3 linked regions of the Thiosocius teredinicola genome follow. The protein of the gene in region 3 interacts with the protein of the main gene of each other region in a pairwise test. Links are inferred from orthologs where the notes say so. Each region holds a gene or a part of one and is shown on either strand. Other genes may lie near its edges.

The links.
Region 1: the proteins of lpdA (region 3) and uvrD interact in binary tests that used the Escherichia coli proteins (3 or more experiments, as listed by UniProt). The link is inferred for Thiosocius teredinicola from one-to-one orthologs.
Region 2: the proteins of lpdA (region 3) and odhB interact in binary tests that used the Escherichia coli proteins (3 or more experiments, as listed by UniProt). The link is inferred for Thiosocius teredinicola from one-to-one orthologs.

Annotation. Positions count from the first base shown.
Region 1 is NZ_CP019936.1:4,671,659-4,675,568, forward strand. Bases 707-3,606 are described here. They hold uvrD (DNA helicase II), read right to left. Parts: upstream 3,291-3,606; coding sequence 1,122-3,290; downstream 707-1,121. Other genes in these bases: hemW (radical SAM family heme chaperone HemW), read right to left, coding at 707-1,110; B1781_RS22110 (hypothetical protein), read left to right, coding at 3,484-3,606. Also shown: more of hemW, read right to left, coding at 1-706; more of B1781_RS22110, read left to right, coding at 3,607-3,910. UniProt on the Escherichia coli protein: A helicase with DNA-dependent ATPase activity. Unwinds DNA duplexes with 3'-5' polarity. Translocates on single-stranded DNA with 3'-5' polarity. Initiates unwinding more efficiently from a nicked substrate than double-stranded DNA.
Region 2 is NZ_CP019936.1:3,523,012-3,526,843, reverse strand. Bases 683-3,504 are described here. They hold odhB (2-oxoglutarate dehydrogenase complex dihydrolipoyllysine-residue succinyltransferase), read right to left. Parts: upstream 2,814-3,504; coding sequence 1,551-2,813; downstream 683-1,550. Other genes in these bases: B1781_RS16660 (2-oxoglutarate dehydrogenase E1 component), read right to left, coding at 2,816-3,504; B1781_RS16670 (fumarate hydratase), read right to left, coding at 683-1,457. Also shown: more of B1781_RS16670, read right to left, coding at 1-682; more of B1781_RS16660, read right to left, coding at 3,505-3,832. UniProt on the Escherichia coli protein: E2 component of the 2-oxoglutarate dehydrogenase (OGDH) complex which catalyzes the second step in the conversion of 2-oxoglutarate to succinyl-CoA and CO(2).
Region 3 is NZ_CP019936.1:809,779-813,678, forward strand. What follows is about bases 745-3,634. They hold lpdA (dihydrolipoyl dehydrogenase), read left to right. Parts: upstream 745-1,417; coding sequence 1,418-2,851; downstream 2,852-3,634. Other genes in these bases: aceF (dihydrolipoyllysine-residue acetyltransferase), read left to right, coding at 745-1,248; B1781_RS03800 (EAL domain-containing protein), read right to left, coding at 2,908-3,634. In the rest of the region: more of aceF, read left to right, coding at 1-744; more of B1781_RS03800, read right to left, coding at 3,635-3,900. UniProt on the Escherichia coli protein: Lipoamide dehydrogenase is a component of the glycine cleavage system as well as of the alpha-ketoacid dehydrogenase complexes.

The sequences.
Region 1 (3,910 bases), 3.9 Mb from region 3 along the record:
CGCGGGATCAGGGTCCATCAGCCCGCAGCGTCGCGCCTCGCATAACGGTTCAGCAACATCATCGAGTGTTAGACCGGCACGGTCAGCGAGGAATCCCAGCGGTACGCCATCGACGAGTCGCAACGCATTGAGGAAGAACTCGACCCCCAATGAATCTCTTGCGACAAGGCTTTCGCTGAGAACCGCACCGCGCGCGGCTTGCGCCAGGTAGGCGGCCGGCTGGCGCTGTTTGCTGCGGCGCCAAATGCGTCCCGCTCGCTCGGTGCGTTTGCCGTGCGCGCCGGCTCCAATGCCGATGTAGTCTCCGAACCGCCAATAGTTGAGATTGTGACGACACTGGCGATCAGAAGACGCATAGGCGGAGATTTCGTATCGCCGGAAACCGGTCTCGTCGAGGCGCTGCAAACCCGCGTCCATCATGTCGGCAACCTCATCGTCTCCGGGCAATGACGGCGGCTTGTGGTGGAACAGGGTGTTGGGTTCGAGCGTCAGCTGGTACCACGACAGATGCGTCGGCCCCAGATCGATGGCAGTGTTCAGGTCTGACAAGGCTTCATCGGACGTTTGAGCAGGCAGTGCATACATCAAGTCCAGGTTGAGATTGTCGAAACCTGCAGCCCTGGCCATGGCGATCGCCGACCGGGCCTCAGCCGAATTGTGGATGCGGCCCAAGGCACTCAGCTTGGCATCGTCGAAGCTCTGCACGCCGATCGACAGGCGATTCACGCCGGCCGCCCGATACCCGGCAAATCGTCTCGCTTCGGCGGTACCCGGGTTGGCCTCCAGCGTAATCTCGATGTCGGCGGACAGCGCAACCCGCCGGTTAACGCCCTCAAGCAGGCGCCCGATCTGCTGCTCATCAAACAAGCTCGGCGTACCGCCGCCGATGAAGATGCTGTGGATCTCGTTCAACGGCTGCCGCCCGCACTCGATCACGAAGTCGCTCAGCAAGGCGTCGATGTAGGCGGCCTGGTCTATCTCTGTGACGACCGCATGCGAGTTGAAATCACAGTACGGGCATTTGCGCACACACCAAGGGATATGCACATACAGGGATACGGGTATGTCGGCGACAATCAGAGTAGGTGATGCAACGCCGTCGCCGCTCACAGCGCCATTCTCTAAGCAATTGCCTGGAGGTTGGCATAGGCGACCACCAGCCATTTGGCACCGACCTCTTCAAAGACAACCTGCACCCGCGCACCATTACCCTGGCCTTCGGCATTCAGCACCACGCCTTCACCAAACTTGGGATGTTGCACGCGCTGGCCAAGCTGAAATCCGGTCTCTGCCTGGGCCGCCGCCAACGAGCCGGCTGCAGCACTGTAGGGTCGACTCACATTTGGCCGCGCACGCACTTCCTCGATCAGGTCCGACGGAATCTCCCGCAGAAAGCGCGAGGGCAGCGGGTAGCTTTCAGAGCCATGCAGTCGCCGAGACTCGGCATGTGTCAGGTACAGCTGCGACATTGCGCGCGTCATGCCGACGTAGCACAGGCGACGCTCTTCCTCGAGACGTTCCGGGTCTTCGGCCGACATGCTATGCGGAAACAGCCCCTCCTCCATGCCGCCGATAAACACCAACGGAAACTCCAACCCCTTGGCCGAGTGCAGCGTCATCAACTGCACACAGTCCTCATATTCTTCGGCCTGGGTATCGCCGGCCTCGAGCGCCGCGTGGGCCAGAAAGGCATCCATTTCACTGAGCCCCTCGTCTTCGACCTCGTCAACCTCGAACTGACGACAGGCGTTGACCAGTTCCTCAAGGTTCTCGATGCGGTCCTGACCCTTTCCGTCGCGACTTTTCTCGAAGTGCTCCTTAAGGTGCGACGCCTCGATGACGAAAGCGGCGCGCTCGGGCAACGCCTCTTCCGCACTGTTGGCGTCGATCTCTTCGACCAGATCGAGAAAACCGCGCAGGGCGTTTGCCGCACGTGCCGCCATCGCGCCACCGCGCAGCAGGTCACCGGCCGCCTGCCACAGCGAACAACCGAAGTCGCGCGCATGCGCACGTACTGCGTCCAGCGTGCGCGGACCGATGCCACGGGGTGGCTGATTTACCGCACGTTCAAATGACGGATCATCGTGCCGGTTGGAAAGCAGACGCAGATACGCCAAGGCATCTTTGATCTCGGCGCGCTCGAAGAAGCGCAAACCGCCGTAGACGCGATACGGAATCCCGGCCTGGATCAACGACTCTTCGAACAGACGCGATTGCGCGGTGGTGCGATACAGGATTGCCATCTCGGTGCGACGGCTGCCGTGTTCGATGGCGGTTCGAATCCGTTCGACAACGAACCTGGCCTCGTCGACTTCGTTGAACGCGCCGTAGACCCGAATGGGCTCGCCGTCACCGTCTTCGGTCCACAACTGCTTGCCCAGGCGGGTCGGGTTATTGGCGATGACCGCATTGGCGCCGCGCAGGATGTTGCCGGTCGAGCGATAGTTCTGTTCGAGGCGCACCGCCAGCGCATCCGGGTATTGAGTCTGGAAATCCTGGATATTCTCGACGCGCGCACCGCGCCAGCCATAGATCGATTGATCGTCGTCGCCGACCACGAACAGCTTATGTTGCTGGCCAGTCAGCAATCGCAGCCAGGCGTACTGGATGCTGTTGGTGTCCTGAAACTCGTCGACCAGGATCGCCCCGAACCGCTGTCGGTAGTGCTGCAATACGTCCGGCCGGTCGCGCCACAGCTCATGGGCGCGTAACAACAGTTCCGCAAAGTCGACCGTGCCGGCGCGTTGGCAAGCGGCTTCGTACTCGCGGTAGATCGCGATCATCTGCCGCTGGTAGGGATCGCCGCCATGATCGAGATGATCGGCGCGCAACCCTTCGTCCTTCTGCTTGTTGATGAACCACTGCGCCTGGCGCGGCGGCCACTGGCTGTCGTCGAGGTTCATCTCGCGGATGATGCGCTTGATCAATCGGTGTTGGTCATCCGAATCGAGAATCTGAAACCCCTGCGGCAGACCGGCCTCCTGCCAATGCGCGCGCAACAGGCGATGGGCGAGGCCGTGGAAGGTACCGACCCACATGCCACCGACCGGCTGACCCAGCAAGGCCTCGATGCGATGGCGCATCTCACGCGCCGCCTTGTTGGTGAAGGTCACCGCCAGAATGCCCCACGGCGACAACCCCTCGACCTGGATCAGCCAGGCAATGCGGTGAACCAGCACGCGGGTCTTGCCCGAGCCGGCGCCGGCCAGCACCAGTGCATTGCCCATCGGTGCCGTAACGGCTTCGCGCTGGGCATCGTTCAACCCATCGATGATGTGAGATACGTCCATCGGGCGATTTTACCAGCTGGGCAGCGCCACGGTTCACGCTGACTCCGCAGAAAGCGGTCCGCAGCCGTCGCCGCCAGTAAGCGTAGCGTCTTGGCCAAAACGCCAATGGGCGCACAAAGCGCTCTGCATAGGCAGCTATTGCAGTGCCATCGGATAAGGCTTACTTTGGATTCAGCGGAAAGTTGGACTAGGCATGGATACCAACCCGATACACAGCATGAAGATTGTAGCGATCTCGTTAGCCTGCGCGCTTTCGTTTCTGACCGGATGTGACAATCCGGCGAACAACGCCACTCCGGCGAATGATCCTCGCATGCCCGCTTCCTCCGCTGCCATGCTGGATCCGTGCAGCATCATCAGCGGGACGGACGCCGAATCAATCCTTGGTGAACCGGTTCAGCCAGCTCAAACCAGTGAGAACCCCGCCGTCGGTGCGAAATTGTGTATGTACAATCCCGTCAGTGAGGGATCGACGCGATTCCTGCAGATTTCGTTGACACAAGATGCCGCAATGCGGTCCAGCAGTAGCACCGCGACCTCGATCTTCCGGAGCCTCAAGTCCGGTTTCGACGGTTCGAGAACCGACATCGACGGACTTGGCGATGAAGCGTTCATCGCGA
Region 2 (3,832 bases), 2.7 Mb from region 3 along the record:
GATTCACCGCTGCTGTCGACGGCGACAGTCACCGGCATATCGACCACGTCGAACTCGTAGATTGCTTCCATGCCGAGGTCTTCGAACGCAATGACCTTGGCCGAGCGAATCGCCTGTGACACCAGGTAGGCTGCGCCGCCAACCGCCATCAGATAGGCGGCCTTGTGCTTCTTGATCGCCTCGATCGCTACCGGGCCACGTTCGGCCTTGCCGACCATGCCGATCAATCCGGTCTTGGCGAGCATCATCTCGGTGAACTTGTCCATGCGTGTCGCCGTGGTCGGGCCGGCAGGACCGACCGCCTCGTTACGCACCGGATCGACCGGACCGACGTAATAGATCAGTCGATTGGTGAAGTCGACGCCGTCCGGCAAACCTTGGCCGCTATCTAACAGTTCCTGGATACGCTTGTGGGCGGCGTCGCGGCCGGTCAGCAGTTTGCCGTTGAGCAGCAGCCGGTCACCCGGCGCCCAACTACGCACCTCGTCGGCCGTCAGAGTGTCGAGGTTCACGCGTTTGGACTGTTCGCTGATCTCCCAGGTGACGTCCGGCCAGTCTTCGAGGCGTGGCGGCGTCAGCACAGCCGGGCCGCTGCCGTCGAGGTGAAACTCGACGTGGCGCGTGGCGGCACAGTTCGGGATCATGCCGATCGGCAGTGATGCGGCGTGGGTAGGGTATTCGGCGATCTTGATGTCGACCACCGTGGTCAGCCCGCCCAGGCCCTGCGCACCGATGCCCAGCGCATTGACCTTGTCGAAGATCTCGACGCGCAGTTCCTCGGTCGGGGTTTGCGGTCCGCGGGCCTTCAGTTCGTCCATGTCGATTGGTGCCATCAGCGACTCTTTTGCCAGCAGCATGGCCTTCTCGGCAGTGCCGCCGATGCCGATGCCGAGCACGCCGGGCGGACACCAGCCGGCGCCCATGGTCGGGAGCGTTTTGACCACCCAGTCGACCAGGCTGTCGCTCGGATTGAGAATCGTGAACTTCGACTTGTTTTCCGAGCCGCCACCCTTGGCGGCCAACGCGATGTCGACGCGGTCGCCGGGGACCAAATCGGTGTAGATGATCGCCGGCGTGTTGTCGCGGGTGTTCTTACGCGCGCCGATTGGCGGATCGACCATCGATGCACGCAGCTTGTTGTCGGGATGCAGGTAGGCACGACGCACGCCCTCGTTGATCATGTCGTTGAGGCTCATGTCGCCTTCGAAACGCACGTTCATACCCACCTTCAGAAAGGCGACCACGGCGCCCGTATCCTGACAAATCGGCCGGTGCCCTTCGGCGCACATGCGCGAGTTGGTCAGGATCTGCGCGAGTGCATCCTTGGCAGCCGGCGACTGCTCGCGATCATAGGCGCGACCCACTGCCTGGATATAGTCGAGCGGGTGGTAGTAAGAGATGAATTGCAGCGCATCGGCGACGCTCTGAATCAGGTCTTCCTGCTTGATCGTGGTCATAGGAGTCAACTCGTTGGTTTGCGTTCTACAACAGAAACGGGCGGGAGCAGGGTGCTCGCCGCCCGTTTGTTACCGGTCCATGCGCCGTGGCGATCAGACCTGCAGCAGCATGCGAGCGGGGTCTTCCATGCAGTTCTTGATCGTGACCAGGAACTGCACCGCCTCGCGGCCATCGATGATGCGGTGATCGTATGACAACGCCAGGTACATCATCGGACGGATGACGATCTCGCCGTTCTCGACCACCGGCCGGTCGACGATGTTGTGCATGCCGAGGATGGCGCTCTGCGGCGGATTGAGGATCGGCGTCGACAACATCGAACCGAACACCCCGCCGTTGGAAATCGTGAAGGTACCACCGGTCAGTTCATCGTAGCTCAGGCTGCCGTCTTTAGCCTTCTGGCCGAACGCCTTGATCGTACCTTCGATCTCGGCAAACGACATCTGATCAGCGTTGCGCAGGATGGGTACGACCAGGCCGCGCGGTGACCCGACGGCGACGCCGATATCGAAGTAGTTGTGGTACACGATATCGTTGCCGTCGACCGACGCGTTGACGACCGGGAACTTCTTAAGCGCCTCTACAGCTGCGCGCACAAAGAACGACATGAAGCCGAGGCGCACATCGTGGGCCTTCTCGAATGCGTCTTTGTGCTTGGCGCGCAGGTCCATTGCCTCTTTGAGGTTGACCTCGTTGAAGGTTGTCAGGATCGCCGCATTCTGCTGTGCTTCGAGCAGGCGTTCGGCGATGCGCGAACGCAGACGCGTCATGGGTACGCGCTTTTCCTGGCGCAGCCCGGCATCCTGTTCGCCACTGCTGGGTACCGATGCCCTGACGTCTGCGTCGTCCTCGGTCTGCTGCGCGCTGTCGAGGAAGGCCATGACGTCCGATTTCAGGATGCGTCCGTTCTTGCCGGTGCCCTTGATCTTGCTGGCATCGACGTTCAGTTCCTTGACCAGGCGGCGCACCGCCGGCGTCAGCACTTGGTCGCCGGCATCTTCACCGGCGGACGCTGCAGGCGAAGCTGCTGCCGGTGCAGGTTCTGCTGCTGCGGCAGTCTCTTCGACCTTGTCAGGCGATGTCGGCGGCTCGGTGACCGGCTCAACCGCTGCTTCGGCGCCGGCCTCGACGATCGCCAACAGTTCATCGGCAGTCACTACGGCGCCTTCGTCGACCTTGGCCTCACGCAATACGCCGGCTACCGGCGACGGGACTTCGAGTACGACCTTGTCGGTTTCCAGGTCGACGAGGTTTTCATCGCGTGCGATGGCCTCGCCGGGTTTTTTGTGCCAGGTAAGTACCGTCGCATCGCTGACGGATTCCGGCAATGTAGGTACACGTACTTCGGTCGACATATTCAGCCCCTTCGGTTCATTTTCGGATCGCGGCGCCCGGTCAGCGCATCGTCCACGAGTTTCTCTTGCTCTTCTTGGTGCACCTGGAAGTAACCGGTTGCCGGTGCAGCGGCAGACGGCCTGCCGACATAGATCAGTTCACGTTTGCCATTGTGCAGCGTATGGAAACGGTGCTTGATCTGATCCCATGCACCTTGGTTTTGCGGTTCTTCCTGACACCAGACAAACAACTTGGCGTTGGGATAACGTGCCACCATGGCCTCGAAGTCATCCCGCGGAAATGGATACAACTGCTCGACGCGAACCAGCGCAACGTGGTTCAGTTCACGCGTGCGGCGTGCCTGCAGCAAGTCGTAGTACACCTTGCCGGTACACAGCACTACCTGCGTAATCTGGCTTTCGTCGATCGGATCGATTTCGTCGATCACGTTTTCGAAGCGACCATGGGTCAACGAATCGAGCGATGAGGTTGCCAATGGATGACGCAGCAGGCTCTTCGGCGTCATCACTATCAGCGGATGACGGAACGGTCGCAGCATCTGGCGGCGTAGCAGGTGATAGATCTGCGCCGGCGTCGTCGGTACGCACACCTGGATGTTGTGCTCGGCGCACAATTGCATGTAGCGCTCGAGGCGGGCAGAGGAGTGTTCCGGCCCCTGGCCTTCATAGCCGTGCGGCAACAACATCACCAGCCCGCAGTAAAGGCCCCACTTGGCGCCGGCCGACGTGATGAACTGATCGATCACTACCTGGGCACCATTGGCGAAATCGCCGAACTGGCCTTCCCAGATCGTCAGCGCCTTCGGGTCGGCTGTGGCGTAGCCGTATTCGTAGGCAAGCACTGCTTCTTCGGACAGCACCGAGTCGATCACGGTGAAGTTCGGCTGACCTTTGTGTAGGTGGCGCAGCGGTATATAGCTGGCGCCGGTGTCCTGGTTACGCAGCATCGCGTGGCGATGGAAGAAGGTGCCGCGACGGCAGTCTTGTCCGGAGATACGAATCGGCACGCCCTGGTCGAG
Region 3 (3,900 bases):
CTGGTCAGCGAAGGCGATACGGTCGAGGCCGAACAGTCGTTGATGACGTTGGAGAGCGACAAGGCGACCATGGAGATCCCGGCGCCGTTCGCCGGCACGATCAAGTCGATCGCAGTCAAGATCGGCGACAAGGTCAACGAAGGCGATCTGCTAGGTACGATGGAAACGTTGGGCGGCGGCGCTGCACCGGCAGCGGCACCGAGTGCGCCGAGTGAACCGCCGGTGCAGACGTCGGCGGCAGCAGAGGCCCCGGCGGAACCGGCCAGGGCGCCCGGCGAGAAAGAGCCATTGCGCCGCCCGGTGATCGCACGCCCGTCCGATGCGCCACGCAAGAATCCGCATGCCAGCCCGGGCGTACGCCGCTTCGCCCGCGAACTGGGTGTCGATCTGCACTATGTCGACGGCAGCGGGCCAAAGGGTCGCGTGATCAAGGACGACGTGCAGAACTTCGTCAAGCGCGCATTGGCCGAAGGCTCGCCGACGGCGGCTGCATCGGCAGGTGGGGGTGGCGTGCAGCTACCGAGCATTCCGGCGGTGGACTTCTCCAAGTTCGGTGAGATCGAAGAAAAGCCTCTGGGTCGGATCAAAAAACTCAGTGGCGCACATCTGCATCGTGCCTGGCTGAACGTGCCGCACGTTACCCAGTTCGACGAGGCGGACATCACCGAGCTCGAAGCGTTTCGCAAATCGCAGAAAGATGCCGCGGCCAAGGCCGACGTCAAGCTCACCTTCATGCCGTTCCTGATGAAGGCGGTGTGCAAGGCACTCGAGGCCTATCCGCAGTTCAACAGTTCGCTGTCGCCCGATGGCGAGGCGTTGATCATGAAGAAGTACGTGCACATCGGCGTGGCGGTCGACACCCCCAACGGCCTGGTCGTGCCGGTGATCCGCGACGTCGACAAGAAGGGCATCTTCGACCTCGCCGCCGACCTGGGCACGGTCAGCGGCAAGGCGCGCGAGGGCAAGCTTGCACCGGGTGATATGCAGGGCGGCTGCCTGTCGATCTCGAGCCTCGGCGGTATCGGCGGCACGCAGTTCACGCCGATCGTGAATGCGCCGGAGGTTGCGATTCTCGGTGTTTCGCGTGCCGAGATGAAACCCAAGTGGGACGGTTCAACCTTTGAACCACGACTGATGATGCCGTTCAGCCTGTCGTACGATCACCGCGTGATCGACGGCGCTGAAGGGGTGCGTTTCACGACCTATCTGGGTGAGCTGTTGGGCGACATCCGGCGTCTGCTGCTTTAGTGTCGGCTAATGTTCGGCACGCAATGCACAGCATTGACATCGTTGCCGTGCACACTGGCTGAAATGCTGCGTTAATGCCTGCCGTCAAACGAGATCTCGAGTATGTGCTGTACTACGAAGGTCCATAATTGCGTCGGGTCGCGCAGAGATTTGGGATAGAGGAACTTTTATGAGCAAGCAAGGCGAAGTCGCGGATATCCGTACCCAGGTGGTGGTGTTGGGCGCCGGGCCCGGAGGTTACACGGCGGCTTTTCGCGCAGCCGACCTCGGCAAGCAGGTGGTGTTGGTAGAACGCTATGCGAGCCTCGGCGGTGTTTGTCTCAATGTTGGCTGTATCCCATCGAAGGCGCTGCTGCACACCGCCGAGGTGATCAACGAGGTTGCCGAGCTCGAACACATGGGTGTGCGTTACACGCAGCCGAAGATCGATCTGGACAAGATGCGCGCCGGCAAAGACAAGGTTGTCGGCAAGCTGACCGGCGGCCTGGCGGCGCTGGCCAAGCAACGCAAGGTGCAGGTGGTGACCGGTGTCGGCAAGTTCACCGATCCGCGCCATCTCGAAGTGCAGACCGATGACGGCCTGACCCGTATCGAATTCGAACATTGCATCATCGCGTGCGGTTCCAGCGCGGTGAAGATCCCCGGTTTCCCGAATGATGATCCGCGCCTGATCAACTCGACCGGCGCGCTTGCCCTTGAAGACGTGCCGAAGAAGATGCTGATCGTCGGTGGCGGCATCATCGGTCTTGAGATGGCTACCGTGTACGCGACGCTGGGCAGCGAGATCGATATCGTTGAATTGCAGGACGGCCTGATTCCAGGCTGTGACCGCGACCTGGTGCGTCCGCTGCAAAAGCGCCTTGAAAAACAGGTCGACAGTATCATGCTGAAGACCAAGGTCAGCGACATCAAGGCGCAGAAGAGTGGGCTCAAGGTCTCGTTCGAGGGCGATAAGGCGCCCGAGTCGAAGGTCTACGACCGAGTGCTGGTCGCCGTCGGCCGTTCACCGAACGGCAAGCAGATCAACGCCGAGGCCGCAGGCGTCAAAGTCGACGAGCGTGGTTTCATTCCGACCGACGACAAGATGCGCACCAATGTGCCGCACATCTTTGCCATCGGTGACGTCGTCGGTAACCCGATGCTGGCGCACAAGGCGACGCACGAAGCCAAGGTGGCCGCCGAGGTGATCGCCGGTCTGCCGGCGCTGTTCGATCCGCTGACCATCCCCTCGGTCGCCTATACCGACCCGGAAGTCGCCTGGATGGGCCTGACCGAGATCGACGCGAAAGCGCAGGGTATCGAGATCGAAAAAGGCGTCTTCCCCTGGGCCGCATCCGGCCGCGCGCTCGGCATTGGGCGTGAAGAAGGCATGACCAAGCTGATCTTCGATGCCAAAACCAAGCGTCTGCTCGGTGCAGGTATCGTTGGGCGCAACGCGGGCGAGCTGATCGGTGAGACGGTGCTCGGCCTGGAGATGGGCGCAGATGCCGAAGACATCGGCCTGACCATCCATCCGCACCCAACGCTGAATGAGACCATCTGTTTTGCGGCCGAGATGGCAGAAGGCTCGATCACCGACCTGATGCCGCCGAAAAAGCGCTGAGTCGATCAACGGCTTCCGCCAGTCATGGCGGAAGCGTCAGCGGCGGTGCACCTCGCTCAGGAACACGCCGCCGCATTGTCGTTACTTGACAGCAACGAACTGCCGCCTCGCAACAGTTCCGCCATTTCATCGGCCGGTAAGGCCTTGGCAAACAACCATCCCTGAATCTTGTCGCAACCCATCTTGCGCAGAATGGCCAACTGAGCGGTGTCTTCGACGCCTTCGGCCGTAATCTCCATCGACAGGCTGTGGCCGAGTTCGACGATCGCCTTGGCGATATCGCGGTCGTTGTGATCGTGTGCAATGTCGCGCACGAACGAGCGGTCGATCTTCAGCGTGTTGGCCGGCAACTGCTTGAGGTAACTCAACGACGAGTAGCCGGTGCCGAAATCGTCGATCGCCGATTGCACCCCGATCTCCTGGAGTTCCTGCAATACCTTGATCGTTTCTTCCGGCTCGCTCATCGCCGTTGTTTCCGTAACCTCGATGCAGATCAACTTGGGCGGTATCTGATGTCGCTGCAGCGCCGACAGCAGTCGCCGCCGCAGCATCTTGTCTGCCAGGTGTCTGGCCGATACGTTGATGTTCACCGGAAGCAGCGGCACGCCGCTGCGTGACCATTGCTGCAGATCATTGCATACGCGGTCGATCACCCAGTCTTCGACGGCACTGATGAGGCCGTTCTCCTCGGCGATCGGAATGAAGGTGTCCGGTGAAATTCGGCCGCGTTGTGGGTGCTCCCAACGCAGCAGTGCCTCCATCGCTACCGGCTTGCACTGTACGCCGTCGACGATGGGTTGATAGTGAACCATCAGCTGATCCTGCGAGATCGCATCGTGCAGTTCGCGCTCGATCACGATGCGCGCATCCATCGCCGACTGTGTTTTCTCGTTCCAGAAACAGTGTCGGCCTTTACCGGCAGCCTTGGCCAGGTACATGGCGGCATCGGCCTTGCTCACCGCTTCGTCGAAGGTGGCGGCCTGTTCCGGCACCGCGCAGATGCCGATGCTCGCACCGATATAGACATGCTGCCCTTTGATCTCGAACGG